Regions from separate parts of the Vibrio sp. VPAP30 genome, predicted to be linked through region 3. Evidence: predicted binding sites of a transcription regulator. Region 3 holds the regulator's gene; each other region holds the start of a gene.
What was found. Region 3 encodes PurR, which represses purine synthesis genes. Its sites were predicted from a motif close to TNANGNAAACGTTTNCNTNA; they were not measured.
Positions count from the first base shown of each region.

Region 1 (7,845 bases), 140 kb from region 3:
GCGCCTCTACCGCGAACGTTGAAACTTTAAACTATTGAAAAATCAATTTAACAATAATTTAACCAACAATTCGCATCAGGTTCCGCCCATTGTACTTATCTCACGCTCTCTTTCAACATAATATTCCACTTTTTATTGTTAGAATTATTGCTAACCATCTTCGACTAAGCTTCCAAATCGAATGAATAGTCATCCAGTTTGATAGCTTTAGCTGAGACCTTTTGCTGTGGATGAATTAATCATTTATAAACTCTGCAGAAAAGAGATATATGCTGCAAAATATATGAGTAGTTTCATGAAAATTACATTATTGTATGAGATGCAGCACTTGCTATTTAATTGCTATATACATAGCGACATATACAGCCAAAGCCTAGTTTTATATATTCACGGCCATCGATATGAAACCAAACCCCCAAACAACTTATCTAATATTATTTGAACAAGGCCAAATCACGGTAGAGATTAATTTTCCTGACTGAATTTAAATTAGATAGTGCAGAATGATACGGATAAATTACTATTTTAGGTAAATTTATGTCAGTAAGATTGTAATATTATTCTTGGCGGTTTATAGTTCACACATCGGCAACTTATATATGAAGAGATGAATAAATGTCGGAACTAACAAAAACACTATTAAACATTCGTAGTCTACGCGCTTTTGCTCGCGAATTAACTCTCGAGCAATTAGAGGAAGCACTAGATAAACTCGCTACAGTTGTAGCAGAACGTAAAGAAGCTGAAGAAGCTGAACTTGCAGCGAGAGCTGAGCAAGAAGCTAAATTAGCGGCTATCGCTGACCAAATAGCTAAAGATGGTATCGATGTAGAAGCGCTAATTTCTGCGCTAGCAGGTGAGTCTAAAGGTAACAAGCCTAAAGCTAAGCGTGCTCCTCGTCCTGCTAAATATCATTATATTGATGCTTCTGGCGAAACCAAAACTTGGACAGGTCAAGGTCGTACACCTTCAGTTATCCAAGAACAATTAGATGCTGGTAAGCCTTTAGATGACTTCCTAATCTAATCAATTCGTTTGAGTTATTCAAAAAGCGCCGCTGGGCGCTTTTTTATTACAATGAATATAACAAAGCCCCATCAAATGAGGCTTTCTTAAAATGAGTTTTAACGTTCCCAATACGCTTCTTCCAAACTGTCTTCTCGCTCTGGAAGTCCACGAGATAAACGTGGCGAATGCTGCACCAATACTTCGTAGCTTGCTCGGTTTGAGTATTTACATACTTGTGAGAATGAAGAATAAGTTAAGTATGAATGTGCATGCTTACTAGAGTTAGGGACATTTTCTTTGTGGTATTTATTGGCAGCCATATCATGCAATAAAGCCGACAATGCAGCATCGCCAGCACCATTTGTATTCTTAATTTTCTCCGGACCTCCCATATAAGGCGAAATATGTGAGTACACTTTAATCGGATTATCACAAAGCGCTTTTGAAGCAGGTCGGCTAAATTCGAAGCGGTTGAATTCAGCAATACTACCTGGTAGCAATGGCAAAGAGGTTTCACGCTTTGCTGATTCTTCCGTATATCCGGCCATAAATAAGCCGACAGGTCCAGCAGTACATAATACCAAATCCACCCAGTCTAACGCTTTATCAGATGCAGCAAGGGGATCAGACTCGCCGGTTAACGCTTCGGCTTCATCCTCATTCATCGCTACCACTGAGACATGATCATTTAAAAATTCTTGCCAAAATTTCGGGTCATCTTGAATGACAAACTTAGTACCTAAAGTCAGTACAACCGGCACGTCATGCTTTTTGGCATATTCTATTGCCTTCATTGTTGCTTGAGGCATTGGGTCTCCCTCTTTACAACGCACCAAATAAGCGGTCAGTACTAACGCTGAAGCATTTTTAAATATTTTTTCTGAAATACTATCAGGATGAAGTTGATTCATCTGACCTTCACTAATTGCAAATGTACGTTCGCCATCTTCGGTAATAAGTGCAAAACAACGACCGATTGCACCATCTACACCTTGCAGGTGATTTAAGTCCATCCGACTTGATGTGTTACACAAGTAGCGGTAGCCGTAGCTGCCAATTTTAATATCTTGGCTCATCACGCCTAACAAAGTCGAACGATCATCAGCGAGCACCGAATAATTGTGAAGCGTATTGCCAATAGTACCACCAGCATATTCATTGGTAATAAGGTCACGCTCTTTTAGCTCGTTATATAATGCTTCAGCAGTTTCGTCATCTATGACAAGTGAGTGCCCCTTACTCAATTTGTACTTATCAATAAGCTCACTGCTTACCTTGGCTTCTATATCAACGAGCGTTTGATCAATACCGATAATGTGCGTACGCGACATTTTTTTACTTTCTTGAGATTGACTGACTAATGGATCACGTGCGTGAACAGGAAAGTAGTGCTTCGATTTACGTTGACCAGGAAATTTCATAACAATGCTTCTGCAGTAAAGGAATGTAAATAAGGGATGAAAGGATGCCGGATTCTACCTCGCAGCTTGTAGCACGGCAACAAAAGGTATTATAGCAAACGTTTGCACGAGCAATTAATATACGAGTGAATCTGAATGTAATAGATAAATGGGGTAAAAATAAGGATAAGCACTCACTTTATGTCAGTGCTTTGGAAAGTAAAACAGCGAGTGTTACCATTCTAAATGTCTGTATATTGGGCTTATTCGCCTTCCATAAAACTTAAGTCAGGCAGGCGATCTAAATTATCAGCATAGCGCTTTAAGTTGAACTCACCTTCGTTTTTCATTACATCAAAGATTTCAATCGCTACCGCACACGCCATCATAGCGATAGCGTCTTCACGAGGCGTGCCCGTCATCATCAAACGCATCAAGGTTTCTTTCACCTTCACTGGGTTTCCATCTTCTAGCTGGTTTTCGATAACTTCGATTAGCTGCGCTTCTTCGATGATTTGGTTTTCTTCGCTCATTAGATTAATTCTGACTCTCTTGAATTTTCGTCACTATGCCATATATACAAGTTTAATAGTCAAATTTTGCAGTTTTAACTATGCAAGCGCACAATAATCGTCCGAATTCGAAGTGTGATTTCGGTCTCGGAACTGTCACCCTGCTGTGCTTTCTGATAAAATCTGCGTCCAGTTAATTTAAGTGGTGTTTAGTAATGTCTGACAACAGTCAAAAGAAAGTCATCGTTGGCATGTCCGGTGGCGTTGATTCATCTGTATCTGCGTATCTTCTTAAGCAGCAAGGCTACCAAGTCGAAGGCCTATTTATGAAGAACTGGGAAGAAGATGACAACGAAGAATACTGTACAGCAGCTGAAGACCTTGCCGATGCGCAAGCTGTTTGTGACAAGCTAGGCATATATCTACACACAATTAACTTTGCTGCCGAGTATTGGGACAACGTATTCGAGTATTTCCTTGCTGAATATAAAGCAGGTCGTACACCAAACCCAGATATTCTGTGTAACAAAGAGATTAAGTTTAAAGCGTTTTTGGAGTTTGCTGATGAAGTTCTAGATGCCGACTACATCGCGATGGGGCATTATGTTCGCCGCACTTTTCCAACCGCGGAAGACATTGCAAATGGTGAGAAACCACGCATGCTTCGCGGACTAGATAGCAACAAAGACCAAAGCTACTTCCTATACACTTTAAGCAGCGAACAAGTCGCGCGTAGCCTTTTCCCTGTGGGTGATTTAGAGAAACCTGAAGTTCGCCGCATTGCGGAAGAGCAAGATCTGATCACAGCGAAGAAAAAAGATTCAACTGGTATTTGTTTTATTGGTGAACGTAAGTTTACTGACTTCCTAGGCCGTTATCTCCCAGCACAGCCAGGCAACATTGAAACACCAGAAGGCAAAGTCATCGGTAAACACAACGGATTGATGTACCACACGCTGGGTCAACGTAAAGGTCTACATATCGGTGGCCAAAAAGGCGGTGGTGGCAATGAAGACCCGTGGTTCGTTGGTGACAAAGATCTTAAGCGTAATGTGCTGATTGCAGTTCAAGGCAAAGACCACCCAATGCTTAAATCCCAAGGCTTACTAGCATCACAACTACACTGGGTTGATCGTGAAGCAATTAAAGATCCGTTACAATGCACAGTAAAAACACGCTACCGTCAAACAGATATCCCATGTACTATCATCCCTATCGATGATGAGAGCATTAAAGTGATCTTTGACGAGCCTCAAATTGCCGTTACACCAGGTCAATCTGCTGTTTTCTATCAAGATGACGTCTGCCTTGGTGGTGGAATCATCGAAGAACGCATTTAATTTTTTAGGAGTAGAACTACGTGGCTAACACACTATACGACCGTACAATCGCCTTTGCAGGAATTTGCCAAGCTGTCGCTTTGGTACAACAAGTCGCAAAAAACGGTCACTGTGACTCTGACGCGTTTGAAACTTCTCTAAAAGCGATCTTAAGCACCAACCCAAATAATACCGTGGGTGTTTTCGGTCGCGAATCTGACCTAAAGCTTGGCTTAGAATGCCTAGTCAAAGGTATCGATAGCACTCCAAATGGTAGCGAAATTACGCGTTACATTATCAGCCTAATGGCGCTGGAGCGTAAGCTGCAATCCCGCAATGACGCCATGTCTCAGTTGGGTGATCGTATCCAAATGCTAGAACGTCAGCTCGATCACTTTGAACTGCTAGACGAGCAAATGATTAGCAATCTTGCAAGCGTCTATCTTGATGTGATTAGCCCTGTAGGCCCGCGTATTCAAGTTACGGGTACACCGTCAGTACTGCAACAAACGTCTAACCAACACAAAGTTCGCGCTCTTCTTCTATCAGGTATTCGCAGTGCCGTACTATGGCGTCAGGTCGGTGGTAAACGTCGTCACCTTATCTTTGGCCGTAAAAAAATGGTTGAACAGGCACAAATACTATTAGCTCGAATCTAACGTAAAATTAATAGCTCGCGCAGGACGCGAGCTTCTTCTTTTATACCAAAGCACTTTCTTCCAAAATAAGAGTAAAGCAAACGTTTGCGCAATGTTCGTGACAAAAGCTTTGGTAATTGGTATAAAGCACACAAAATTTAGAAACTCAATTTTCAGGAGAACATCATGGAACTGTCAGCATTGACTGCTGTTTCACCAGTAGACGGTCGTTACGGAAGCAAAACAATCGCACTTCGCAGCATCTTTAGTGAATTTGGACTACTGAAGTACCGCTCTATCGTTGAAATTCGTTGGTTACAAAAGCTTGCAGCTACAGATGCAATCACCGAAGTACCAGCATTCAGCGCAGAAGCAAACAAGTTCCTAGATGAGTTAGCAGCAAACTTCTCTGAAGAAGATGCGGCACGCATTAAAGAGATTGAACGTACAACTAACCACGACGTGAAAGCCGTTGAGTACTTCCTTAAAGAGAAAGTCGCTGGTTTACCAGAGCTAGACGCAGTGAATGAGTTCATTCACTTTGCTTGTACTTCAGAAGACATCAACAACACCTCTCACGCGCTAATGCTCAAAGAAGCACGTGATGAAGTGATTCTTCCTGAAATCAAAAACATCATCGACGCTATCAAAGCGCTTGCTGTTGAATACCGTGATATTCCTCTTCTATCTCGTACACACGGTCAACCTGCTTCTCCTTCTACTATGGGCAAAGAAATGGCTAACGTGGCGTACCGCATGGAGCGCCAGTACAAGCAGATCGCTAACATAGAAATTCTTGGTAAGATCAATGGTGCCGTAGGCAACTACAACGCTCACCTTTCTGCTTACCCAGAGTTAGACTGGCACCAATTCTCTGAAGAGTTCATCACTGAATCTCTTGGTGTTACTTGGAACCCATACACAACTCAAATCGAACCACACGATTACATCGCAGAGCTATTCGACGCGGTTGCACGTTTCAACACTATCCTGATTGACTTCGATCGTGATGTTTGGGGTTACATTGCTCTAGGTCACTTCAAGCAAAAAACAATTGCTGGCGAAATCGGTTCTTCAACCATGCCGCATAAAGTGAACCCAATTGACTTTGAAAACTCAGAAGGTAACCTAGGGCTAGCAAACGCGGTATTCGGCCACCTAGCGCAGAAACTCCCTATCTCTCGCTGGCAGCGTGACTTAACTGACTCAACAGTTCTACGTAACCTAGGCGTTGGTGTGGGCTACGCAATCATCGCGTACACTTCAACACTAAAAGGCATCAGTAAGCTAGAAGTTAACCGAGAAGCGCTTCTTGCTGAGCTAGACCAAAACTGGGAAGTTCTTGCAGAACCTGTGCAAACAGTTATGCGTCGTTACGGTATCGAAAAGCCATACGAGAAGCTAAAAGAGCTAACTCGTGGCAAACGTGTCGACGGTGAAGCTATGCGTAACTTCATCGATGGCCTTGAACTACCAGGGCACGAGAAAGCACGTCTAAAAGAGATGACACCAGCTAACTACATCGGTCAGGCAATTGAGCTAACTGATAAGCTGTAAAAGAATCGAGAATCGAGAATCGAGAATCGAGAATCGAGAATCGTTTAATTGTGAGGGTTGACGTGAAAGCGTCAACCCTTCTTCGTTTCAATCTAAATATATATTCAGCCGTGCTGTTTCCGGTCATTCCTTAGAGCAACGAAGTTGCGAGTAAGGAATCTCATTAATTTTTCTATCAACTTTTAGAGATCCCCCCCCCTTCGTTCCTCGCTCTCGGGGATGAGGGATATAATGTCAAGCAGAAACATTTTCCGCTTACCCATCCCCTTTAGCTCTCTATTTTTTTTGAAAAAACAGCGTGATCTTCCCTACTTCAATGCCAAACTTCTTAATTTTGGTTAGATTAAAAACATGCTTTTCATCCTGGCGGTATAGCCAGTCATCCAATGACACAACAACTGTCGAGTCTTCTAGTTGTAATTCGAAGTCATATTGCCACTGAAGTGCATTGCCAACTTCTCTCCCTGTCGCAATACCAATAATGTCGTCAGCGCTTCCTTGGTAGTAACCATTGCCTAAGCGTTCAATGGTCCAGATTCGTTGGGATTTCTCACCATCATCAAATACAAAATCTTCGACAAGTGTGAGAGTGTTTTCTTTCACACTGCCGACAATCACCACCTCAAAGCGGCGAGTCTGTTTGTTGGTGTAATCTTGCACCATTCCCCAAGCCATTGACTTGCCTTCAAAGTACTCGAACAAGTTGAATTCAGGTTTGCTTTCTCTGTAGTCATCTAAGTCGCTAGAGCAACCTATAATCAGCAGCGTAGATAACAGCACCATGATCGTCAGCTTTAGGCGTTTAAACATTAGTTTCTCCCAATCAAACGTTCTCTGAGCCGCGGGTACTCAGTGTTTGGTGATAACCATATTGCTAGAAAAGCATCGTTAAAAGCCTCTTCTTCAATAGAGCCAATAAGTTGCTGGTTTGTCTTTGGTTTAGAATAGTAAAAGCTGCCCCGGTAACCATCTGTCACATAGGTCAAATTGTTACCTTCTTCAATATCAGGGAAGATGATTTCTAGCCTTGACGCCCAATAATCCGTATCACTTTGCTCATAGCCGAGCTTTTCCCACTGTTCAACCGTAGCGTCTAGCAGTTGTTTTTGAGAAATGTCTCTTTGGTAAGTAATAGAAAGTGCAAGGGGGTGAGGTGTAATATCCTTTTCAACAACATAGCCGCCATTTGGCGTCAGCAATTGCGACTCATAAATATCAAAGAAAAACATTGTTAACTGAGCCTGACCAACACTAGTCCAACTTCTCCAGCTTTCAGCATTATGCCTTGATGACTCAGACGCAAAAGCACTACTAGTCAGCACTAGGAACGCTGTTATTATTGCTACGCACTTCATATCCATATACCTTAAGAATCAAAGCAATGATTAGAGTCCACTCAACGAGTAATATG
Region 1 is NZ_LBLS01000043.1:628,111-635,955, reverse strand. Features, by position in the region: lysine riboswitch at 1-17, opposite strand, end outside; gene ZX61_RS23060 (H-NS family histone-like protein) at 616-1,026, shown strand; gene ZX61_RS23055 (inosine/guanosine kinase) at 1,125-2,429, opposite strand; gene ZX61_RS23050 (hypothetical protein) at 2,672-2,941, opposite strand; gene mnmA (tRNA 2-thiouridine(34) synthase MnmA) at 3,136-4,260, shown strand; gene hflD (high frequency lysogenization protein HflD) at 4,281-4,898, shown strand; gene purB (adenylosuccinate lyase) at 5,064-6,434, shown strand; gene ZX61_RS23030 (DUF3833 domain-containing protein) at 6,711-7,244, opposite strand; gene ZX61_RS23025 (chalcone isomerase family protein) at 7,244-7,789, opposite strand; gene ZX61_RS23020 (DUF2878 domain-containing protein) at 7,746-7,845, opposite strand, start outside.
Region 1: ZX61_RS23055 (inosine/guanosine kinase) is a predicted target of PurR. The motif match lies at 2,520-2,539, and genes of this name have one in related genera.

Region 2 (7,845 bases), on a different contig from region 3:
CCAGGTTAACAACGTGCTATGTTTCCCATTCATCTTCCGTGGTGCGCTAGACGTGCGCGCAAGTGAAATTAACGATGAAATGAAACTTGCAGCCGTAGACGCTATTCGTCTGCTAGCAAAGGAACAAGTGCCAGCAGAAGTGCTGTCGGCTGCCGGAGTTGATGCGCTGTCATTTGGTCCTGGTTACATCATTCCAAAACCAATGGACCCACGCCTGCTGCCACGCGTTGCTAAAGCCGTTGCTCAAGCAGCTGTTGATTCAGGTGTCGCTCGCATTGAGATGCCAGAAAACTATATGGCTGAGTAATCTGACCAATGATGAAAAAACCGCTGTCTTAACAGCGGTTTTTTTGAATTTCAATTTCGTCAGCGTGCGAAAATTTGGTGCGATTATTTTAATTATTCGTCGAAAGATTCGAACTCAATGCCCATCTCTGTCATCAGTTTTTTCACTTCAGCAGGAAGATCGTCCGGGCGGTCTTTACGTAAATCTTCGTCGGTCGGCAGTGGCTGCCCGGTATATGCATGCAAAAAAGCTTCACACAATAGCTCACTGTTTGTTGCGTGGCGCAGGTTATTAATCTGACGACGTGTACGCTCATCAGTCAAAACCTTTAATACTTTCAATGGAATAGAAACTGTAATCTTTTTTACTTGTTCGCTTTTCTTTCCATGCTCAGCATATGGGCTAATGTATTCGCCATTCCAATCTGCCATTGCGCACCTTTCGTTATTTTTTATGGTTGAAAATAGAATCCCCAATTTTAGCGGTATTTATAGCCACAAGCAAAGACATACGGACGTCTAGAAGTGTTGACGGCCACAAAAATGACAAGTAAAGTGGAAAGGTATGGGATAGGAATAACATATATCTAACACGATAAAGGTATAGCGTATTCCCAAATAGAAGTCACTAAAGTTCGAAAGGAAACACTTATGAGCACCCGCAAACCAGCCACAATCGCGGTACGTACTGGCATCGAATCTGACACCCAGCATCACGCTGTTGTTCCACCGATTTACCTCTCGACTAATTATGGCTTTCCTGCGTTTGGGGATGTTCCTAAATATGATTACACGCGTTCAGGTAACCCAAACCGTGGGCTGCTAGAAACAGCGCTGTTTGAACTAGAATCCGGCAAAGGTGCCGTAGTGACTAACTGTGGCACTTCGGCTTTGAACCTATGGGTATCAGCTTTCTTAGGTCCAGATGACTTAATCGTCGCTCCTCACGACTGTTATGGTGGTACCTATCGCCTATTTAATACTCGTGCTAATAAAGGTGACTTTAAAGTTGAGTTTGTCGATCAGTCAGATGAGCAAGCGTTGAATGCTGCCATTGCCAAAAAGCCAAAACTTATCCTGCTAGAAACGCCATCTAACCCGCTAGTACGCGTAGTCGACATTGCCAACGTATGTGAAAGTGCAAAACAAGTGGGATCTCTGGTCGCTGTCGACAACACCTTTTTGACACCTGTGTTCCAAAAACCTTTAGACCTCGGCGCTGACTTCGTTGTTCACTCAACAACCAAGTACATCAATGGTCACTCAGATGTTATCGGTGGGGTCATCATTACTAAAACCGAAGAACATGCAGAAGAGCTCGCTTGGTGGGGAAACTGTATCGGTGCGACAGGGACACCGTTTGATAGTTACATGACACTACGCGGCATCCGTACTCTGGGTGCACGTATGAAGGTGCATGAAGAAAGCTCTAGTCAAATTTTAAGCTTCTTACAGACGCAAGAGTTAGTCGGTCGTATCTATCATCCGAGCTTGCCGGAGCACCCAGGTCATGAGATCGCCAAGAAACAACAGTCAGGCTTTGGTTCAATGCTAAGTTTTGAGTTTGCAGGCAGCTTTGAACAGCTTAAATTCTTTGTTGGTGAGCTAGAACTTTTTTCTCTTGCCGAATCTCTCGGCGGAGTTGAAAGCCTAATCTGTCATCCAGCGTCCATGACACACAGGGTGATGGGCGAAGAAGCCCTTACCGAAGCAGGTGTCTCACAGCAATTGCTGCGCCTATCTGTCGGGCTTGAAGATGCCGATGACTTAATTGCTGACCTTGAACAAGCTTTTTCGAAAGCTAAGGAAGCCTTCTAATGTCTACTCAGCGTCAACTACATAAATTTGGTGGAAGTAGCCTTGCTGACCCTGAATGCTATCGTCGTGTAGTCGATATCTTAAAAGAATACTCCCAAGCCGAAGATCTGATCGTGGTTTCAGCAGCAGGCAAAACCACCAACCGTCTGATCACCTTTATTGAAGCACTTAGCAACGATGGACGAATCGCCCATGAAGAGCTTCAAGCATTGCGTCAATTTCAAACCGAGCTGGTTGAGGCGCTCATTGAAAGCGAGGAAAAAGAGCAGTTACTTGCAATCTTAAACGATGAATTCAGCACTTTAGGCGAACTTACTTACCCACTTAATAATGCTGAAAAAGCCGCTATTTTAGGTCATGGCGAGGTTTGGTCGTCACGCTTATTGGCTGCTCTGCTCAATCAACATGCTTTACCTGCTGTCACCCAAGATGCACGTGCATTCCTGCGTGCAGAAGCAGGCACTCAACCTGAAGTCGACTTTGGAGCTTCTTACCCACTGATTAAAGAAGTCTTAGTCCAGCATGCCCAGCACAGAGTCGTGATTACTGGTTTCATGGCTCAAGATGACCAAGGGCATACGGTTCTCTTAGGTCGTAATGGTTCAGACTATTCGGCAACCGTTATTGGTGCTCTTGCAGAAGCATACCGTGTGACAATTTGGAGCGATGTAGCCGGCGTATACAGTGCAGACCCAAGATTAGTCTCTGATGCCTGCTTATTACCGTTGTTACGTTTAGATGAAGCCAGTGAACTCGCAAGGCTTGCTGCACCAGTGCTTCATAGCCGAACGCTACAGCCTGTTGCTCAGAGCGCTATGGACTTACACCTACGCTGTAGCTACCAGCCTGAATCTGGTTCAACACGCATTGAGCGTGTTCTCGCGTCTGGTCGTGGTGCAAAAATTATCTCCTCACTCGATGAAGTACTGCTAATTCAATTATATTTCACCTCTGGTCATGACTTCCAGCGAGTTGAAAGTGAAGTACTTGCAAGCCTCAAGCGTGCACAGCTTGTGCCCCTTGCCTATGAGTCTCAACCCGATCAACAATGTCTCCGCCTAGCTTACACAAGTGAAATTGTCGGTGGTGCTCTAGAGTATCTGCAAGATGCGGCAATTGAAGCGGAAATAAAGCTTAGAGAAGGGTACTCAATGGTAGCTGCAGTCGGGGCTGGCGTGACCAAAAATGCCAACCACTGCTACGGCTTTTACCAACAATTGAAGTCTTCACCTGTCGAATTTATTTCCGAGTCATTGTCTGGACTTAGCTTAGTTGCCGTTTTACGAACAACCGATACAAAGCCCTTAGTAAAAGCCATTCATAGCCAATTGTTTCAAGCCCAGAAACGTGTTGCGATTGCCTTGTGTGGTAAAGGCAATATCGGTTCAAGCTGGTTGGAACTGTTCACCGAACAAAAAACTGAACTCGAAAAGCGTCATGGTATGAACTTTGAGTTAGTGGCCGTGATAGATAGCCAAACTTATTGGTTCGACCCTAAAGGAATAGATGCAAGCCAAGTCGGCGCTCATTTCGACGACGAAGCGATTAGCCATGAAGGAAGCGACTGGATTGAAAAGCTCGGTGCCATCCAAGGTTATGATGATCTTGTTGTTTTGGATGTCACCGCTAGTCAAACCTTGGCCCAGCGTTACATAGAAATTGCAGAACAGGGCATGCACCTTATCTCGGCCAATAAAGTCGCGGGTTCAGCCTCTAGCCAATACTATCATCAGGTTCAAGACGCCTTCGCTAAGATCAATCGTCACTGGCTTTACAACGCAACAGTTGGAGCAGGGCTGCCAATTAACCACACGGTTCGAGACCTACGTGAAAGCGGCGATGACATTATCGCGTTATCAGGTATTTTCTCAGGCACCCTCTCGTGGCTATTTCAACAATACGATGGCAGCGTTCCTTTCGCAGAACTGGTAGACCTAGCGTGGCAACAAGGTTTAACGGAGCCCGACCCTCGAAGTGACTTAGACGGTTCAGACGTTATGCGAAAATTGGTAATCTTAGCCCGTGAATCTGGCCTCGCACTTGAACCGGAAGCGGTAAAGGTAGAAAGCCTAGTACCTGTAGAGCTCTCTAAGCTATCCCTAGATGAGTTTTTAGATAGGAGTACACTACTTAGCGAACTTCTTGCAGAGCGCCTTGAGAAAGCACAACGCGAAGGCAAGGTGCTTCGTTATGTGGCTCGTTTAGAGAAAAATGGCTCTTCGACTGTGGGGGTTGAAGCGTTGAGTAAAGAGCACGCTCTCGCCAACCTCTTACCGTGTGACAATATATTTGCCATCGAGAGTAAGTGGTACAAAGACAACCCGCTAGTAATCAGAGGGCCAGGTGCAGGCCGAGAAGTCACCGCTGGCGCGATTCAATCTGATTTAAACTTACTTTCAAGCTTACTGTAATCAATAAGGGCGCTCCAACCTCAGCGCCCTTTTCACTACCTTATCCACCTATATGAACTAACTTCAACTAAACTTGAAACCATCTCATGATTAAGTTGAAAAATATTCATAATCACATTATTGACATTAAATCGTATTCATTACATTCTGTAGACATATAGACGTCTAAACGTCGGTTGAAAATTTAGAGCTTTATCGGCACAAGGTGGCCACAGGGAGAGTAAGATGGGATACACACATGCGAGTCATATCGACGCCTTAAATCAGAATATCGCCGAGCTGTCTGACAATATCAATGTGTCATTTGAATTTTTTCCACCGAGCAGTGAAAAGATGGAAGAAACACTTTGGAACTCGGTGCATCGCCTTAAAACTCTGCAACCGAAATTTGTCTCTGTAACCTATGGTGCAAACTCGGGTGAACGTGATAGAACGCATTCAATTATCAAAGAGATAAAAGATCAAACAGGTCTAGTTGCGGCACCCCATCTAACTTGTATTGATGCCTCTCGTGAAGAGCTTATTCAAATAGCCGACGACTACTGGGCAAATGGCATCCAAAGCATCGTAGCACTGCGTGGAGACATCCCACCAGGTGGCGGTAAACCCGATATGTACGCGTCTGATCTCGTAACCTTGCTAAAAGAGCGCCATAATTTCGATATTTCAGTCGCAGCTTTCCCAGAAGTTCACCCTGAAGCCAAAAGTGCTCAAGCTGATCTGCTTAACCTAAAACGCAAGGTCGATGCAGGAGCCAACCGCGCAATTACCCAGTTCTTTTTTGATGTTGAGAGTTACCTACGTTTTCGTGATCGTTGTGTCGCTGCGGGAATTGATGTCGAGATCGTGCCGGGAATTTTACCAGTTTCAAACTTCAAGCAAGCATCGCGCTTTGCGGCGCAAAACAACGTAAAAGTTCCAGGCTGGATGGCAAAACAATTTGAGGGACTTGATGATGACCCAACGACTCGGCAACTAGTGGGAGCCAGTCAAGCTATCGATATGGTACGTACACTCAGTCGTGAAGGCGTTAAGGATTTCCATTTCTATACCCTAAACCGTGCTGAAATGACCTACGCTCTATGCCACACCTTAGGCGTTCGCCCTAAAGCTTAACATTCACTTCCATTAAAAAGCGAAAAGGCTGAACCTTAGTTCAGCCTTATCAAATATAAGTAGCAATTACTCTACTTCATCCATCTTGCCTAGCAGGTTACGGATGCGCTCTTGCCAAGCAGAATGCTCTTGCTGCATCTGTTGAGCTTTCTGCTCTAGCTCTTCACGATTGTTACGCAATTCACTTGCTTCTGTCGCCAGTTGCTCTTTCTCTTCTTTTAGTTCTTCAACTTCCATTTGTAGAAGAGCAATTGTATCTACTGCAGTTTGGATTTTTGCTTCTAGTTGTTCTAATACTTCAAAAGACATCTTAGCCTACCTATCTATTATTCGGACAAGGTTTTGGTCACCTATGTTCCAAAACCATTTGTAACCATTCTACTCAGCCGAGAGCGGATAAACACGCCCTATATTGTAGTTTTTTTGCCATTCGATTAAAAAAACAGCGCAAATTGACAATAGCTTTACATCTCTCAAGCAAGCGGCATCTATTTAATAATTTAACCCGTTAGATTGATCCAGTTCAATGGCTGTTTGAGCAAAAAAGCAAACGTTTCCTTTATGATGTGATAAGATCCGCCCGTTTTTGTTTTTCTCTCTTTCCTACTACTTTGGAGTCTTCATGAAACGCGATTTAGCAATGTCATTTTCTCGAGTTACCGAGGGGGCAGCTCTAGCAGGTTACAAATGGCTTGGCCGCGGCGATAAGAACGCTGCTGACGGTGCTGCCGTTGAAGTGATGCGTAGCTTACTTAATAAAACTGAGATCAGCGGAGAGATCGTAATCGGCGAGGGCGAGATTGATGATGCACCAATGCTATATATCGGCGAAAATGTCGGCATCGGTGGAGACGAAGTAGATATCGCGGTCGATCCAATTGAAGGCACTCGCATGACTGCAATGGGGCAATCTAATGCTCTAGCTGTGCTTGCCGCAGGTGAAAAAGGCAGTTTCCTTAAAGCGCCGGATATGTACATGGAGAAGTTAGTTGTAGGTCCTGGGGCAAAGGGCTGTATTGATCTCAACAAACCGTTAAAGGAAAACCTAGAGAATATCGCGCAAGCGCTTAACAAGACTCTAGATACACTTGTGGTCATTACCCTTGCAAAGCCTCGCCATGATGCTGTTATCGCAGAAATGCAGGCAATGGGCGTACGCGTTTTTGCAGTGCCAGACGGTGATGTAGCAGCGTCTATCCTTACTTGCATGCCAGATAGCGAAGTGGATGTAATGTACTGTATTGGCGGTGCCCCAGAAGGTGTGGTTTCAGCAGCAGTAATCCGTGCGCTAGATGGCGATATGCACGGTCAATTGCTCCCTCGTCACGAAGTGAAAGGAGATAGCGAAGAAAACCATATCTATGGCGCTGCAGAGCTTAAGCGCTGTGAAGAGATGGGCGTCAAGGCGAATGTCGTACTAAAAATGGAAGATATGGCGCGCAGCGATAATGTCGTCTTCTCTGCAACTGGCATTACCAAAGGTGACCTACTTGAAGGTATCTCTCGTCAAGGCAATATCGCAACTACGGAAACCCTGTTAATCCGTGGTCGATGCCGAACTATTCGCCGTATAAAATCGACTCACTACCTAGAGCGTAAAGATCCTGAAGTCAGAGATATTATTCTTTAACAAGCAAGTATCAAAGTGATAGAAGGTCAGCAGTTGCTGGCCTTTTTTGTTTAGGATGCGGGAAGGGACTCCGTCCTACGGAGAACTGGAAAGCGATAGAAGGGTGGATACCTAGAGTGTCACTATCCTTTTTATTACTGTCATCCTCACTCCCCCGTCACTCTATGGAATGACCGAAGCTATAGAGATTGTAGACTTGTATGATCAGCTCTTTTGGGAGCCCGGTAATTCAGTTCATTGTAAACCATCGGCTCTATCAGCCAACACTCACCTCTCGCAGGGCGAAGCCCGTTCTCGTATCTCGAGTGAAACGTTCCCGAGGACGTAGTCCGTTCCACTTCCCCTAAAACGCAAGAAGCCCGTTGCGTTAGCAGCGGGCTTCTAAAACGACAAAACCCAGTCCGAAGACTGGGTTTTTAAATAAGTGGCGGAGCGGACGGGACTCGAACCCGCGACCCCCGGCGTGACAGGCCGGTATTCTAACCAACTGAACTACCGCTCCGCACTGGTTAGACACTAAGTCTAAATTTAAAGCCTGGCGATGTCCTACTCTCACATGGGGAAGCCCCACACTACCATCGGCGC
Region 2 is NZ_LBLS01000010.1:200-8,044, reverse strand. Features, by position in the region: gene ZX61_RS01560 (malic enzyme-like NAD(P)-binding protein) at 1-307, shown strand, start outside; gene metJ (met regulon transcriptional regulator MetJ) at 400-717, opposite strand; gene ZX61_RS01550 (O-succinylhomoserine (thiol)-lyase) at 937-2,103, shown strand; gene ZX61_RS01545 (bifunctional aspartate kinase/homoserine dehydrogenase II) at 2,103-4,514, shown strand; gene metF (methylenetetrahydrofolate reductase) at 4,740-5,630, shown strand; gene zapB (cell division protein ZapB) at 5,697-5,939, opposite strand; gene glpX (class II fructose-bisphosphatase) at 6,253-7,260, shown strand; tRNA gene ZX61_RS01525 (tRNA-Asp) at 7,686-7,762, opposite strand; rRNA gene rrf (5S ribosomal RNA) at 7,794-7,845, opposite strand, start outside.
Region 2: glpX (class II fructose-bisphosphatase) is a predicted target of PurR. The motif match lies at 6,173-6,192, and genes of this name have one in related genera.

Region 3 (7,845 bases):
GACTTTCTCAAGTACCAGGTTCAAGTGGTCATCGTTGGTACCGGAGATCCAGCTCTTGCCGCTCAGCTTAAAGAGGTGGCGGCACAACACAGTGATAATTTTGTTTTTGTGGAGGCCTACGATAACGAACTGGCGCACTTGGTTGAAGCAGGCTCCGATTTTTTCATTATGCCGTCAGAATTTGAACCTTGTGGTTTGAACCAAATTTATAGTATGGCTTATGGCACATTGCCAATTGTGCGTGGTGTTGGGGGCCTAAGAGATAGCGTTAATGATTATGATGCAGATCCTGAGGTTGCAACTGGGTTTGTCTTCTATGAGCCCGAGCCAGCGGCTTTGCTTCATGTTTTGCAGCGTTCTTTGTTACTGTATGCTCAGCAGCCCAATGAAGTTAAACGCGCGCAGCTTTATGCTATGGAGCAAGACTTCTGTTGGAACAAAGCGGCGGATGAATATATAACTTTGTACCGTAGTGCATTAAGCTGAAAACGATATGAAATAAGGCGTCTTAAAGGCGCCTTTTTGATGGTTGCTTACATTTTTAATAAAAGAATAATTAAGATTTGACGCATTTTGACGTAAATCCCTCTATGTTTATGCTAATCTCCGTAACCAAATTTTGAACTTGAGTATTCGTTTTTAAATATGAGTGACGCTTTACTTTTCCACAAAACCTATGCCCACCCAACAAGCGATGAATGGGTCGTTTTTGTGCATGGTGCTGGTGGAAGTTCATCAATCTGGTTTAAACAGATTAAAGCGTACAAGCAGCACTTTAATTTGTTGCTAATCGACCTTCGAGGTCACGGCAAATCCAACCAACTGATCAAAGAGCTGATCGCCAATCGCTACACATTCAAATCGGTAACAATGGACATCTTAAAGGTACTAGATCATCTTAAGATTCGTTCAGCGCATTTTGTTGGAATGTCACTGGGTACGATTATTGTTCGAAATTTGGCAGAGCTTGCGACAGATCGAGTAAAGTCAATGGTGCTTGGCGGCGCTGTCACGCGGTTTAACGTGCGTTCACAGATATTGGTCCGTTTAGGCGGTATGTGTAAGCATGTCGTGCCTTACATGTGGCTGTATAGCCTATTTGCTTATATCGTGATGCCACAGCGTACTCAAAGAGAGTCTCGACACCTATTTATCCACGAAGCAAAGAAACTGTGTCAAAAAGAATTTAAGCGTTGGTTTATCCTTACTGCCGAAGTCAATCCTCTGATGAAGTATTTCAAAGATAGAGAGTTACCAATACCAACCCTCTATTTGATGGGAGAACGGGACTATATGTTTATCCAGCCCGTGAAAGAGATGGTCGCAGTCCATAGGCAGAGTCAGCTTCAAGAAATTCGTGACTGCGGACACGTTTGTAACGTTGAACGACCAGAAGAGTTCAATCACCACTCAATTTCGTTTATTCAGCAGCAAATTAAAGCGCCTAACAGTTAAGGTGCAGTTTCGCCGCATTGCCAACATGCGCCAAACTGGGACTCGTTGGACTCACCACAATTGCTACAGTTCCAATTTGAACCTATCTGCGCATTCCTAAACTCTTTGATGACTGCATTGGCTTGAATGATTTGACTGTGATTCAGCAGCCAGATGTAAGGTTCGCTGCTCTCTCCAAATGGCACTTCACCCTGTAAGCCAAATACGCCTTCTCCGCGTACTTCACATTCGATATGGCAAGACTTTAAAAGCTCACAAACAATGTGAGCTTCGGTAGGTGTCGATGCCGAGTAGATTCTCATCAAGCATTGCCATTTGAAGTTGAAGGAGAGGCCTTAACCTTCGCCATGATCCATTTAGCAATGACGGGGAACAGTCCCAATAAGGCAAAAGATGCCAGCACCGTCGGAGACACTATGCCAGACAAGCTTTCAATTTGAGCCAGTTGCGTGCCAGCGTTCAAGTAGACAGCGGTGCCAGGCAACATGCCTAATTGGCTAACAAGGTAAAAACGTACCGTTGCGATTGGGGTTAAACCCATGAGCAAGTTGATCAGGAAAAATGGGAACACTGGAATCAAGCGAAGAGAAAAAAGGTAGAATGCACCGTCTTTCTCAACGCCTTGGTTAATGGCATTGAGTTTCTCACCAAATTTGCTCTGTACCCAATCACGTAGCAAATATCGACTACTTAAAAATGCAAGGGTTGCACCTATTGTACTGGCGAATGAAACCAGCAGTAGGCTAGTCCAGAAACCAAATAGTGCGGCGCCTAGCAGCGTCACAACTGCAGCTCCGGGGATAGAAAAGGCCGTAATAGCTATGTAAGCCAGAAAATAAGTGGCCGCTGCAACCGTAAAGTTGTCGGCAATAAAGGTAGCCAACTCAGCTTGTTGGGCTTTCGCATTTTCCAGCGTGAGATATTGACCAAAGTTTACGCCTAGTAAAACAATTAGTGCAACGAAGAGAATACCAAGGACGATTTTTTTATTCATGTTGAAGCTGCTCCATCTTACATCGAGGATAGATGTATTAAGTGTTACTAGACAAGACAGGGAAAGCAAGCAGCAAATTTCATTGCGATGGATAAAAATAAAAAAGTCAGCGCTGTGGCTGACTTCTTAGATAAGTACTGCTTGATTAACTAACTTGAGTTAATAGCTCTTGACGACGGCTTTGAGGAATGACCGACCAGTGAGTTCCGTTGATCGCGCCTTCCAATGCCCATAAAAGTTCGATATTTACATCGGCAGAGTGTGTGGATTGAATGGCTTTGAAAGCGTGAACTGCACCGACGTCTTCAAGGTTTTTAACCGACTCAATACCTGCCTTTTTAAGCATTCTCTCAGTAGCGAGCCTTAGGTTAGGTAGATCTTTCAAGCGATTTGGTTTTGCTTGCGACTGACTTTGTTTTTCTACGTTCGCTGCTCTGAGTGCGACGTTAGCAATCTCTAGGGCTTTACTGCTGTCTGACGCCAAATCGTCACACAAAGCAAAGTACTTAGTTACGACAGGGAAACCACGTTTTTTGTAAACATAGGGTTCGAGCCCTTGAGATTTAAACTGTTTAGCGAGAGTGGCATCCGCGCGTACGTGAAGCTTATCGTTGACTACAAGTGCGAACATGGTGTCATCGGCAAAAATGCCAAAACCACCAAACATTGAGCGAGACTTAATATGGCCTAACTGCTCAAACAAACGCATTGAGTCTTTTAGTATTGGTTTATCCATGCTGTGTTTTCTCGGTGTATATGTATACGCCACCAATGCAGGTCCGAGAGATTAGCAAAATAATGCAGATACAATGTCAGTAAGGTGTCATACGAGCTCAAGAACAAGTAAAAACGGTATGACAGTTTGCATATTCGCCATCGGCAACCCCGCTACCAGACAATAAATTGTTTAAGGCCGGAGGCTTTGCGTCCCACCCTTTCGGAGTGGTTTGCCCTGTTCGTGGCATTAATCGAACATTTTAAGAATAAATAAAACTGCGCAGAGCATCACATTTGAATGGGATAAATGTGATATTGGTTCAATAAATAGGGGGGATATATACGCTTAGCCAATAAAACGACTACTAGCTAAGCGTTTGACTTGAGGTTACTTATTTAGATTGCGAACGGTTTTACGCTCGACGATTTCAGGGTGCATTTCGAACACGCGTTTGTCATGTTCTTTATCTTTAATGCGCTCTAGAAGGATCTCAAAGGCGTTTTTACCTACACGTCGTTTTGGTTGGTGAACCGTTGTTAGTGGAGGAGAGAAGTATTCTGCAAGCTCAATATTGTCGTAACCAATCACCGACATATCTTGCGGGATTTGAATGCCTTTCTGCTGTAATCGACTCATCAGGCCTAATGCCATTGTATCGTTGAAACAGAACACAGCTGTCGGCTTGTTATCCATTGCTACGATCTTATCTGCCGCCAATACCGCGGTATCACACTCAAAGTTGCCTTCTAAGATCCAGTCTTCATTGACGGGCAGTTTAGCTTCAGCCATAGCACGCTTGAAGCCTCGAATACGTTCGACACAAGCTGCTTTTTCAAAGTGACCGCTCAGGCAAGCAATCTCCTTGTGGCCATGCTCGATTAAATACTTGGTCGCAAGGTATCCACCTTCTTCTGAGTTGTCGATGATCTTATCTGCTTGAGAGCTTTCTGGCCCCCAATCCATAACAACTTTAGGGATGTCCTTGTGGCGATCTAACATCTCGCTCAGCTCTTCAGTCAGATCGGAACACATGACTAGAATGCCATCTACCCGCTTTTCAGCAAGCATACGAATGTAGTCACGCTGCTTTTCATAGATACCACCTGTGTTACACAAGATCAGAGTGTAACCTTGGCGATAACAGTAGCTTTCTACGCCGTCGATAACTTCAGAGAAAAATAGGTTAGTCGATTGAGTAACTAGCATACCAATTGTGCGAGTTGTGTTGCACTTAAGGCTTCGCGCAACGGCACTTGGCGCGTAGTTAAGCTCATTTACCGCTTCCATCACTTTTTCTTGTGTCGCTTCTGCAACAAAGCGTGTCTTGTTGATGACGTGAGACACGGTGGTTGTTGAAACACCTGCAAGGCGAGCAACATCTTTAATAGTGGCCATAAATTCTGTCCTGTCGATGACTGCCACGAGAATATATTCAGTTTAGAATAAGTTGGCAGAAAGTATCAGAAACACAAAAACCGCTCTTATTTAGCGGTTTGTATTTGAATAGTTCATTTTTATCGTTTGCGGTCACGATTTTAGACCGCAATCTGACTGAGGGCAAACAAAATTCGTTGTCCTGACCTGTGCCAGTTCACATTGTCAGACTCTACTCGCCGATTAAGTATGCGCAGTCCAATTCCAAGAATGCCACTGTTAGAGACGTAATAGCAGAGTAAAAACCGAACTCATCGAGCGTTTGGCACTTAGCCGAAAACTTAGGTGCCCAGCTTAGAATGTGCTGGCGAATGAAGCTCTCTTGCTCGATAAGTGCTTCTTCAATATGGCGCTCTTGTTCGAGTTCATTGGAGCGAATGATGAGATTGCCTAGAAAATCGAGTTCAATGGCAATGTGATCAGCAGGCTCGTTTAAGCTTTCATCGACAGCAACGCCATGCTCTAGCATTAACGCTTCCATCTCTTTCGCCGGCTTGTCATCGAGTAGGCCCGACTCGCCGATGTACATAGAAGCATAAGGCAGTGCAGAGTCGCGGTCAGATTTCAAAAACAGATCACAAAAGTCAGCGGCTAATTCAAGCTGAGCATCTTCGCGATCGATCAAGCGATTGAGTGCGTCAATGACACGATCAATCGACGGTTTGAGATCGGCATTCTCGCCAAGGCCAGTAAGGAAAGAGCGGATTTGAGCTGAATGGTACTGCTCAAGGTTCTCTTCGGTTAGCTCTTTGGCGTAAAGGCTTGAAAGCCACCAATAGATTTCTGCACGTTTTTCGTTGAATGCTTTGATTTCTTGCATTAGGTATCACTCCCAAAATAACTACCTATTAGTGTAACTAATAAAAATGAATAGCGGTAATGGCTTACGTGACAATAAAAGACGAATTATGAGCATTTATTAACAAGGGCGGAGGTTTTGTCTTGAATCAATAAAAAATCATCTTTCTCGTTTTTAAAGTGATAAATACTAGAAATGTTACTATTTATGAATAGAATAAATGATAGAACTATTCCCAATGCAAATTAAGTGGTGCAGATGAGTTATCATGTACTAGTAGTAGAAGATGACGTAGTGACTCGCAGCAAGCTCGTTGGCTACTTTCAGAACGAAGGTTACCAAGTCAGCGAAGCAGAAAGCGGTGAGCAGATGCGAGACATGCTACAAAACAACGCGATTGATTTGGTGATGTTGGATATTAATCTACCGGGTGAAGATGGATTAATGCTAACTCGCGAACTACGCAGTCAATCAGACATTGGAATTATCCTAGTAACAGGACGCACGGACAGCATCGACAAAATTGTTGGCCTCGAAATGGGCGCCGATGACTATGTCACTAAACCTTTTGAATTACGAGAGCTACTGGTTCGAGTTAAGAACTTATTGTGGCGAATTTCCGCTGCACGTAATTCGTCAGGAGTGGATAGCGCAGCGAAGCAAGATGATAATGTTGTTCGCTTTGGCGAGTGGACGTTTGATGTTCAGCGCCGCGCTTTAAGCCGAAATGGAGAGCCTGTGAAGCTGACTAAAGCAGAGTATGAGCTGCTGGTTGCTTTGTCTTCATACCCGAATCAGGTTCTCAGCCGTGAGCGTATTTTGAATATGATCAGCCATCGTGTTGATGCGCCGAATGATCGCACGATTGATGTGTTGATTCGTCGCATGCGAGCTAAGATGGAGTTCGATCCAAAGAATCCGCAGATTTTTGTTACCGTTCATGGTGAAGGCTATATGTTCGCGGGTGATTAAATTCGACGGTTGGAACATGTGACTTGCATAAAAATACCGAGGCTTGCCTCGGTATTTTTCTACCTAGAGATACTGATAGTTACAGTTTGCTTTCAGAGGCTTGAAGAGCTTGCTCTTCGTAGTCTGACGCCCAATCTCTCAAGGTTTGCCAGATTCGGCCCAATGTCTCGTGCCAGTATCGTTCAGTTTGCTCGAGGTACTTACCTTTGGGTGTGTATTTTTCCCATGCTTGGCTAATGTTGTTATGAGCCAAATAATTGGTGGGAGCTGGGTAGGGTTTAAGCCCAGCAGCATGGAATTCGTTAAGTGCCCGCTTCATATGGCTCGCTGAAGTAACCACAACCAGTTTTTTGGTATTGACGAAAGCTGCCGCTTGTCTCGCTTCTTCCCAAGTATCTTTTGCGGTTTCTAACAAAATAATATCCGACTTAGATACACCAAGCGCTAGGGCAACTTTAGCCATCATACGCGCATTACTCACTTCAGACCCCCCCGAGTAACCCGATAAAATGAGTTTGGAACCAGGGTAGATACGCATAATGCGAATACCTTCAGCAAGGCGCATTAACCCAGTACGACTAAGCTCAGACGTAGGAGGTATTTTATCGTCAACCACATGACCACTGCCCAACACCATAACGTAGTCGATAGATTCGTCAACGGGGAAAAAGGCGGAGTATTGGCGTTCAAGCGGCATCAACAAACGAGAAGAGATTGGTTGAAAGGCGATAAGGAAGATACCGATGAAAGAGAATAGAACAACAAAGCAGCCTGTCTTCTGTTTACGAGTAAACATGATCAACATTAAGCCGAATAACCCGATGATTAGCATCGCCGGAAGCGGCATAAGTAGAGAAGACACAACTTTTTTCAGCTCAAACATACTTAAATAGTCCGAAAAAACATCAATTGATTATAATTTAAGAGAAAGCCTCTTTATTCCTGCTTTTCTTATGACAGAATAGCAGCACGATTAGACATGATAACCTAAGCTGCTGTGACTGAAGACCGCAATTTCGACGATATTGCCCACAAATTTGCAAAAAATATTTACGGTTCTGACAAAGGAGAGATTCGCCAAGTCATTGTTTGGGAAGATCTTCAACAGATACTTAATGCTGTTGATGGGGCAAATAAGCGACTCAATGTGCTAGATGCCGGAGGTGGTTTGGCACAAATGTCGCAAAAGCTGGCTAAGCTCGGACATCATGTCGCGTTATGTGATCTATCTTCTGAAATGCTGCTGTTGGCAGAGCAGGATATTGCAAATAATGACCTGCTTGAGCAGTATCGCTTCATTCATTCGCCAGTCCAATCGATTGACCAGCACTTAGAGTCCCCAGTGGATGTAGTCCTGTTTCATGCGGTGATGGAATGGTTAGCAGACCCTCAACCTGCTCTAGAAAAAGTCTTAGAACAAGTTAAACCTGGTGGCATGGCATCCGTCATGTTCTACAACCACCATGGTCTGGT
Region 3 is NZ_LBLS01000043.1:492,356-500,200, forward strand. Features, by position in the region: gene glgA (glycogen synthase GlgA) at 1-486, shown strand, start outside; gene ZX61_RS22455 (alpha/beta fold hydrolase) at 646-1,455, shown strand; gene ZX61_RS22460 (DUF2007 domain-containing protein) at 1,452-1,757, opposite strand; gene ZX61_RS22465 (TVP38/TMEM64 family protein) at 1,757-2,449, opposite strand; gene ZX61_RS22470 (TfoX/Sxy family DNA transformation protein) at 2,595-3,185, opposite strand; cyclic di-GMP riboswitch class I at 3,325-3,411, opposite strand; gene purR (HTH-type transcriptional repressor PurR) at 3,555-4,562, opposite strand; gene torD (molecular chaperone TorD) at 4,774-5,421, opposite strand; gene torR (two-component system response regulator TorR) at 5,659-6,372, shown strand; gene elyC (envelope biogenesis factor ElyC) at 6,452-7,255, opposite strand; gene cmoM (tRNA uridine 5-oxyacetic acid(34) methyltransferase CmoM) at 7,370-7,845, shown strand, end outside.

Region 4 (7,845 bases), on a different contig from region 3:
CTGTTCAATCCAGTTGTTGGCGGTCAGCTTAGAGGGACAGCGCCTATGCAGGTAGTGTCCGGGCGAATCGATAGGCCAATTGTTCACTTTGAAGCGCCGGGGAGAGAGAGGCTTGATAACGATCTTGACCAGTTCGTCGCATGGTTTAATCATTCAAAGCAAGACATGAAATTGGATCCATTGCTTCGAGCTGCCATCACACACCTGTGGTTTGTTACTCTGCATCCACTCGATGATGGCAACGGGCGAATCACTCGTTTGCTAACGGATTTGGCTTTAGCTCAAGCGGATCAGCAATCAGTTCGTTTTTATGCGATGTCAGTAGGTATACTTGCAAATCGCAAAAGCTACTATGAAATATTAGAAAAAACACAGAAGGGTGATGTCGATATTACCGACTGGGTAGTATGGTTTCTTGACGTCCTAAATGAAACGTTTGATGAAGTCTTAAAAGAGATTCAACAAACGGTGTTGAAAACCAATTTCTGGCGAGATGTAGATCAGACTCAATTGACGTCAGAGCAAGCAAAAGTTCTAAATCGAATGCTTGATGGTGATTTTGTTGATGGTATTAATACCTCTCAATATCACAAAGTGGCGAAAGTCAGTAAACCAACAGCGACTCGACACTTGACTGCATTGGTAGAGCAGGGATGTTTAGTAAAATCAGGTGCCGGACGAAGCACTCGATATGTTTTGGCCAAGCAAAGCTAAAAACAGCGTCAACTCTCACAACAATCTGTTGATAATCATATAGATTTCAATTCCTTTGCACCTGCTTCCAACTATTGTAGGTAATCATAGTTTTCTATCTGTTCATTGCATTTCTCACCAACGTATTATGGTTGTGAACGTTAGGGTCTGTAGACCCTATTGAACTATAGGAATAAAAATGAACAAAACACTATTATCAATTGGCTTAGCAACAGCGTTAGTCGGTACTGCTCATTCTGCACAATGGAGCTATGAGGGAGATACCGGACCACAGTACTGGGGAGAATTTGGTGCAGAGTGCCAATCAGGAAAGAATCAAAGCCCAATAGACGTTAAAGATGAAGTTAAGGCAAGCATCGCAGAGTTAAATCTTGATTATTCTGGAAAGGTCACTGCGCTGACCAACAACGGACATACGCTACAAGGAGTGGTTGAAGGAGATAATACTTTCACTGTTGATGGTAAGGAGTTTAACCTCGTTCAGTTTCACTTTCATACACCATCAGAAAACCTAATCAAGAGTCAAAGTTTCCCGCTCGAAGCTCATTTCGTAAACGCGGATAGCAATGGCAACCTAGCAGTACTGGCTGTTATGTATAACACGTCTCCGACTAGCAATAGTGAAATTACCACTCTATTAGAGACGTTACCAAAGTCAGGTCAAACTGTTTCGTTGAGTCATTTTATTGATGTAGCGGATATGATCCCGGATACCGAGTATTACTATCGCTTTAACGGCTCGCTAACAACGCCGCCATGCTCAGAAGGCGTGCGCTGGTTCGTTTTGAAACAAGCACAGACACTTAGTCAGGAGCAAACTCAACTATTTAAACAAGCGATGGGGAAAAACAATCGACCTATTCAAGCACAAAACGCACGTGTAGTACTAGAAAACGAATAGCAAAAGCTTATAGCGCCAGCAATTATTCTGGCGCTAAATATTATTGAACAGGATTTCTAATCTAAACGTCATTTTTGCTTCACCTTCTCTTTGTGTATCTTCTTCACGGTTCCAGTTGTACTCAGGGATCAACTCGTAAAACAGCCAAGTTCGCCATACATTCTGTCGATAAGTCACGGAGGCGTGAGTGTTCGTAACGTAATGAAAAGGTCGGTTAGTTCCCGTGGTACTTAATTGATAACTAAGTGCCTGATGGTCAGAAACATGCTGATAGAGTGTAAGCCCTGTACCCACTTCCCAGCCTTTGATATCGCTTTCCCACTGAGCGTAATTGCTCCAGCGAAGCAAAAAGTCGCGGTTGATTGAATAATCTAAGTCAATATCGGTAGATTCACCCGTTACGCTTTTCTTCTGATACAACTTCTGAGTAACGCGCAGCAACCATTCATCATTGATAGAGTATGTATAGCGAAAACGTCCTTCGATACCGGGTCTTGCATTGACCTTAACGTTGAAACTATAGCGTTCTTTACTTAGCCAATCGTATCTAAGACCAAGAGTATTTTCGGCATCTTCGCTAGTTTGCGGAAACAAGTCGAATAAATCATCTTCTTCATCCGACTCGAAAACCACCTTAAGTCGTTTGGTTACCTTAGGTAAATGAAAGCGCGCTTTGAATCGAGTCTTAAACTTGTAGCCTTCACCCTCCACATAAGAGAAATCATTTCTCCAACGAACAGTACTGCCAGCACGAGCGTCTTGGTCTACACGCTCATCAACGAAAAAACTATCAAACCAAATCGCAGGCTCGCAAAGCTTGGTATTTACATAGTTAAAAGCGGAATCGAGGATTTGAGCACTATCTGGCTGACTATGGCAATCGGAGTAATCTACTTTGCCGTCCGCGTACGTTGCAGTAGATAAGAAGGTAGAGATTAGAATTAGGTAGCGCAATTCATTAATACATTCTGAGGTTTAAAGTTTGAGTATGTCTAAAACACATTTAAATGGTCAATGTTTTAACGTATTCAAGTGATAATTTTACAACGCCAACGGTAAACGGTTGACGATTTGTTTAGGAACCTTGTGCTATCTGCGAGTATTGGCGTAGCAGATCGGTCAGTGTAGTGACCCATTCAAGAGCATTCTTTGGTGCCTGCTTGACTATAATTTCTACGTGGTTGCAATGTGTCTCAAGAGGTATCGCACGTTCAAGATGGAAAGAAACAGAGTAGAAATGCCACAATAATAGGCGCTGCATACGTATGATATTTTGTTGTTTACTTTCTGACTCTTCAAATAAAGCAGGGAGTTCACTAAGCGCAATGGCATTCATACGCAACATCGCATCAAACTGTGCTTCTTGAAGCTTATCTTCGTCTTCTGTCTCATCTAAATCAAAAGTAAAAAGCTCTGTCATTGACTCTTCTGGTACTAAACGGTGAACCATTCTCAAGCTTAGTTCTTCTAACTCTTCTCGTAGCATTTGAGATAAGCAGTGATAAGTGTAATCGCGTTGCATCCGGTAACTCTGACAATTTATGAATGGCGAGTATTCTAACCATTTCTTTAGAATTTTCTACTTGGCTTCGGAAACAAAAAAGCCCCGCGCTACAGCGGGGCCAAACTTCGTTGTGTTTGCAATTTTAGCCATTGACGTTGTTAGAGAATCTATGTCGCTACCAAAAAGTACGTTAAGAATTCTCATTTAAAACTAGGTCTTTTCCCCTTAAGTGCAAACCTAATTATTGTATTTGTAATATATATTAACTAAATATGTGATCTTGGTTCAATGATTCATAGCAACAAGATGCCTATTCAATAAAGTGGCCAACTGAAACTATTTGGTGTGAAACTCATTATTCATCCAACATTCTGTCTATTGATTGAGCAGTTGAACGTTTGCGTAAAAATATGTGATGAATATCTCATATATGGCGCTATACTTTGCGCCCGGTTGAGAGTTGCAGCTCTACCAATACAAGCCGTCACAGGGAATGGTGAATGACCCCACGGACCGGACCAGCTACCTATTCAATGCTTGTAGAGGTAATCTTTAATGAATGTTTTGTTTGGCTTAATCGGTGTAATCGCACTACTTTTGTGTGCGGTTCTACTTTCGGAAAGTCGTAGTTCAATTAACTGGAAAACAGTGTCGCGTGCGCTGTTGCTTCAAGTGGGCTTTGCCGCTTTAGTGCTTTACTTACCTTGGGGACAATCCGCGTTAACTAGCCTAAGTAGTGGTGTTTCTAGCTTACTAGGTTTTGCCGACGAAGGTATTGGCTTCTTATTTGGTGATCTAGCGAACACTGGTTTTATCTTTGCGGTTCGCGTTCTTCCTATCATCATTTTCTTCAGTGCTCTTATCTCTGCACTTTACTATCTTGGGATCATGCAAAAAGTCATCGAGTTTATTGGTGGTGGTATCCAAAAATTCTTAGGTACAAGCAAAGCTGAATCACTTGTCGCCACTGGTAATATTTTCCTTTCTCAAGGCGAGTCCCCACTTCTTGTTCGTCCTTTCCTTTCTAAAATGACTCGTTCGGAACTGTTCGCTGTTATGGCGGGCGGTATGGCGTCGGTCGCTGGTAGTGTGTTAGGTGGTTACGCAGGTTTAGGTGTTGAACTTAAATATCTGATTGCGGCAAGCTTTATGGCGGCACCTGGTAGTTTAATGATGGCAAAAATCATTGTTCCAGAGCGTGAAACGCCAATCGATCAATCAGACATTGCAATGGACAAAGCGCAAGAAAGCAATGTTATTGATGCCCTCGCAAGCGGTGCAATGAACGGCATGAAAGTCGCTGTTGCAGTGGGTACTATGTTGATTGCCTTTGTCAGCGTGATCGCAATGTTAAATACTGGACTAGAAAGCCTAGGTGAAGTGGCTGGTTTTGGGGGTGTGACACTGCAAGCTCTATTTGGCTACCTGTTCTCTCCATTAGCTTGGTTAATTGGTGTACCTTCGAACGAAATGCTTATGGCAGGCTCTTACATTGGTCAGAAAATTGTAATGAACGAATTTGTTGCATTCATTGACTTTGTTGAGCATAAAGCCATGCTATCAGAACACTCTCAAGTTATAGTTACTTTTGCTCTGTGTGGATTTGCCAACATTGGTTCAATCGCAATTCAACTTGGCTCAATCGGTGTTATTGCCCCAGAGCGCCGTTCTGAGGTAGCTAACTTAGGCATTAAAGCAGTGCTTGCTGGAACACTTGCTAATCTAATGAGTGCTTGTTTAGCGGGTATCTTTATCCTACTGTAAAAAGTACACTTTCTTTGATTAAACCGAATAGGAAACTATTCGGTTTTTTTATATCCAAAATCTAAAAAACTTAATTTTATGCGATGCATTGCAGTGATCGCTTAAAACCTGATTTACAGCAAAATCTCCGAAAATAGAAAGCGTAGGATGATTTGAGTTCGCACTTTCACAATCAAAATAATAAGAGATTTCGTTATGAATGAATTAGTTCAACGTTTTTTGCGCTATGTAGTCTTTGATACTCAATCAAATCCTGTAAACCCTGCAAGCCCAAGTAGTGAAGGGCAGATTACTTTTGCACATTTTCTTAAGCAAGAGTTGATTGAACTTGGTTTGTCGGATGTTTCTTTAGACCACAATGGTTACCTTATGGCTAGGCTGCCAAGCAATGTCGATTATCCGGTGCCAGCTATTGGCTTTATTGCTCATATGGATACTGCACCTGACGCATCCGGTGAAAATGTAAAACCACAAATAATTGATGACTACAAAGGTGGTGATATTGCACTTGGTAAAGGGGATGAAGTCCTTTCTCCGATACAATATCCTGACCTTCATATGTTACACGGTCATAACCTTATCACCACTGATGGAACCACGCTTCTTGGTGCAGATAACAAAGCGGGAATTGCAGAGATTCTTTCTGCTGTTGCAGAGTTAATCGATCACCCCAATATTCCACACGGAGACATCTGTATTGGCTTTACTCCAGACGAAGAGATAGGTAGAGGTGCTGATCTATTCAATGTTGAAAAATTTGGTGCGGAGTGGGCCTATACCATTGATGGTGGCCCAGTCGGTGAGTTGGAGTTTGAAAACTTTAATGCCACCAGCGCAGACGTCGTTTTCCATGGTGTGAACGTACATCCTGGAACTGCGAAAAACAAAATGGTCAATTCTATGAACATTGCAGCTCAGTTCCAAGTAATGATGCCTGCCGAAGAGACACCTGAGGCGACAGAAGGCTATGAAGGGTTTTATCACTTGAAGTCAGCGGAAATGTCGGTGGCAAGAAGCGAACTCGGCTATATCATTCGAGACTTTGATCGTGAAGGACAAGAAAAACGCAAACAGTTTATGATCGATAAAGTCGCAGAGTTAAATGAAAAACTCAAACACGGCCGTGTTGAACTCAAAATGTCAGATAGTTATTTCAATATGAAAGAACAAGTTGAACCTTATCCTCATGTAATCGAACTAGCAAAACAGGCAATGATTGCTTGTGATGTTGAGCCGAAAATCAAACCTATTCGTGGTGGTACAGATGGCGCAAGACTCTCTTTTATGGGGTTACCTTGCCCAAACATCTTTACCGGTGGCTACAACTTCCACGGAATTCATGAGTTTATTTCAATCGAAGGAATGGAGCAGGCAGTGAAGGTCATCGTGACTCTTGCAGAGAAAACGGCGCTCAAATACAAATAAACGTACTACCTACACCTGATATTTCAAAGAAAATCATATACATTTATTAGAATTGATTTTTATAGTGGATATCTGGATGAAAAAACTCCTCTTACTCGTCACGCACTCTTCGTGTATAGGATTGGGCTTCGCTCTTGGAATTTATGCGTTGCCCATCCTTATTCAACCGACATCACCAAGCATGAATGAGGTACAAACCGTTACCAATAACGCTATTTATAACGCTTCATTTCAAAAGGATCGTAAAGACAGTGACTTTCTCCATTGGGGAGAAGGATCTGTCTCCATTAGTGCCGAAAAAGTAGCGTTTATTGGAAAGCTCGCACCTGGTCCTGATTACAAACTCTACTTTTCTCCATCATTCATTGAAACAGAAGCCGACTTTAACGCACAAAAAGAACTAATGGTTCGTGTAGGTGAAGTCAAGAGCTTTGATAGATTTACCGTAACCTTACCGCAGGGTTTTCCGATTAATGATTACAATACCGTTATTGTCTGGTGTGAAACCTTTGGCGAATTTATTACATCGGCTAGATATAGATAGCTGAGAGGAAACACGATATTCAACTCATCTTGCGACCAATACAGTAGAAATATTCTGCCGCGTGTGGGAAGTTAGACGACTAGTTTTTGAATCAACAAGTTAAGGGGCGTTTGCCCCTTTTTAGCAAATAGGAGCAGGGCGTGGAGAAAGTACAAGCCGTAGTCGATTTTCTTCTAACTCACAAACTCGTTTTTACAGCACTGATCATTGTTTTGATTTCTTTAATTCGTCGAATCATCCTTTCTATGATTCGTGGTGACGTCGACTTCGTTTCTGAAGAGCAGCGAAATTGGATGTCTCGGACCAAAAATGGCACATTTATCATGACTGTGCTTGTGCTCTTTGTTCTGTGGCAATCAGAAATAAATGAGTTTGCGCTCTCTGTTACAGCCATCGCCGTTGCGATTGTCGTGGCGTCTAAAGAGATTATCCTCTGTTTCACCGGATCTATTCAGCGTGCGAGTTCTCGCTCTTTTCGTATTGGTGATTGGATAGAAGTAGGGAAGATATGTGGCGAAGTTATCGAACACAACATGATGGCAACCGTCATCCAAGAAATCGATTTGCACCACGGGCAATACCACTACACGGGGAAGACAGCCACATTACCTAATAGCATGTTCTTTACCTACCCAGTAAAAAATCTCAACTTCATGAAGCGCTACGTATATCATGATTTCTCTGTTGTTGTCCCTGAGTTCGTTAATCTCTACCCAATCATACCTGAAATGCTTGAAAGAATTGAAAGTCATACTGGCTACTTTTATGACGTCGCAACACGCTATAACGCGGTTATTGAAAAGCATGCCGGGGTAGATTTGCCCGGAGCTGAGCCTCACATTCATATTACTAGCGGAAGCACTGGGGAACAGGTCGTCCACTTTATGCTGTTTTGTCCAACCGATAAAGCAACACACTTAGAGCAAGAGATTCGCGCCGACTTTATGCAGCTATACAGCGAGCGTTTTCCTATTACTAAAGAAACCGAGTAAG
Region 4 is NZ_LBLS01000038.1:294,445-302,289, reverse strand. Features, by position in the region: gene ZX61_RS19125 (Fic family protein) at 1-714, shown strand, start outside; gene ZX61_RS19120 (carbonic anhydrase) at 893-1,615, shown strand; gene ZX61_RS19115 (hypothetical protein) at 1,649-2,569, opposite strand; gene ZX61_RS19110 (hypothetical protein) at 2,691-3,137, opposite strand; gene ZX61_RS19105 (NupC/NupG family nucleoside CNT transporter) at 3,675-4,883, shown strand; gene pepT (peptidase T) at 5,079-6,308, shown strand; gene ZX61_RS19095 (DM13 domain-containing protein) at 6,385-6,852, shown strand; gene ZX61_RS19090 (mechanosensitive ion channel family protein) at 6,993-7,844, shown strand.
Region 4: ZX61_RS19105 (NupC/NupG family nucleoside CNT transporter) is a predicted target of PurR. The motif match lies at 3,506-3,525, and genes of this name have one in related genera.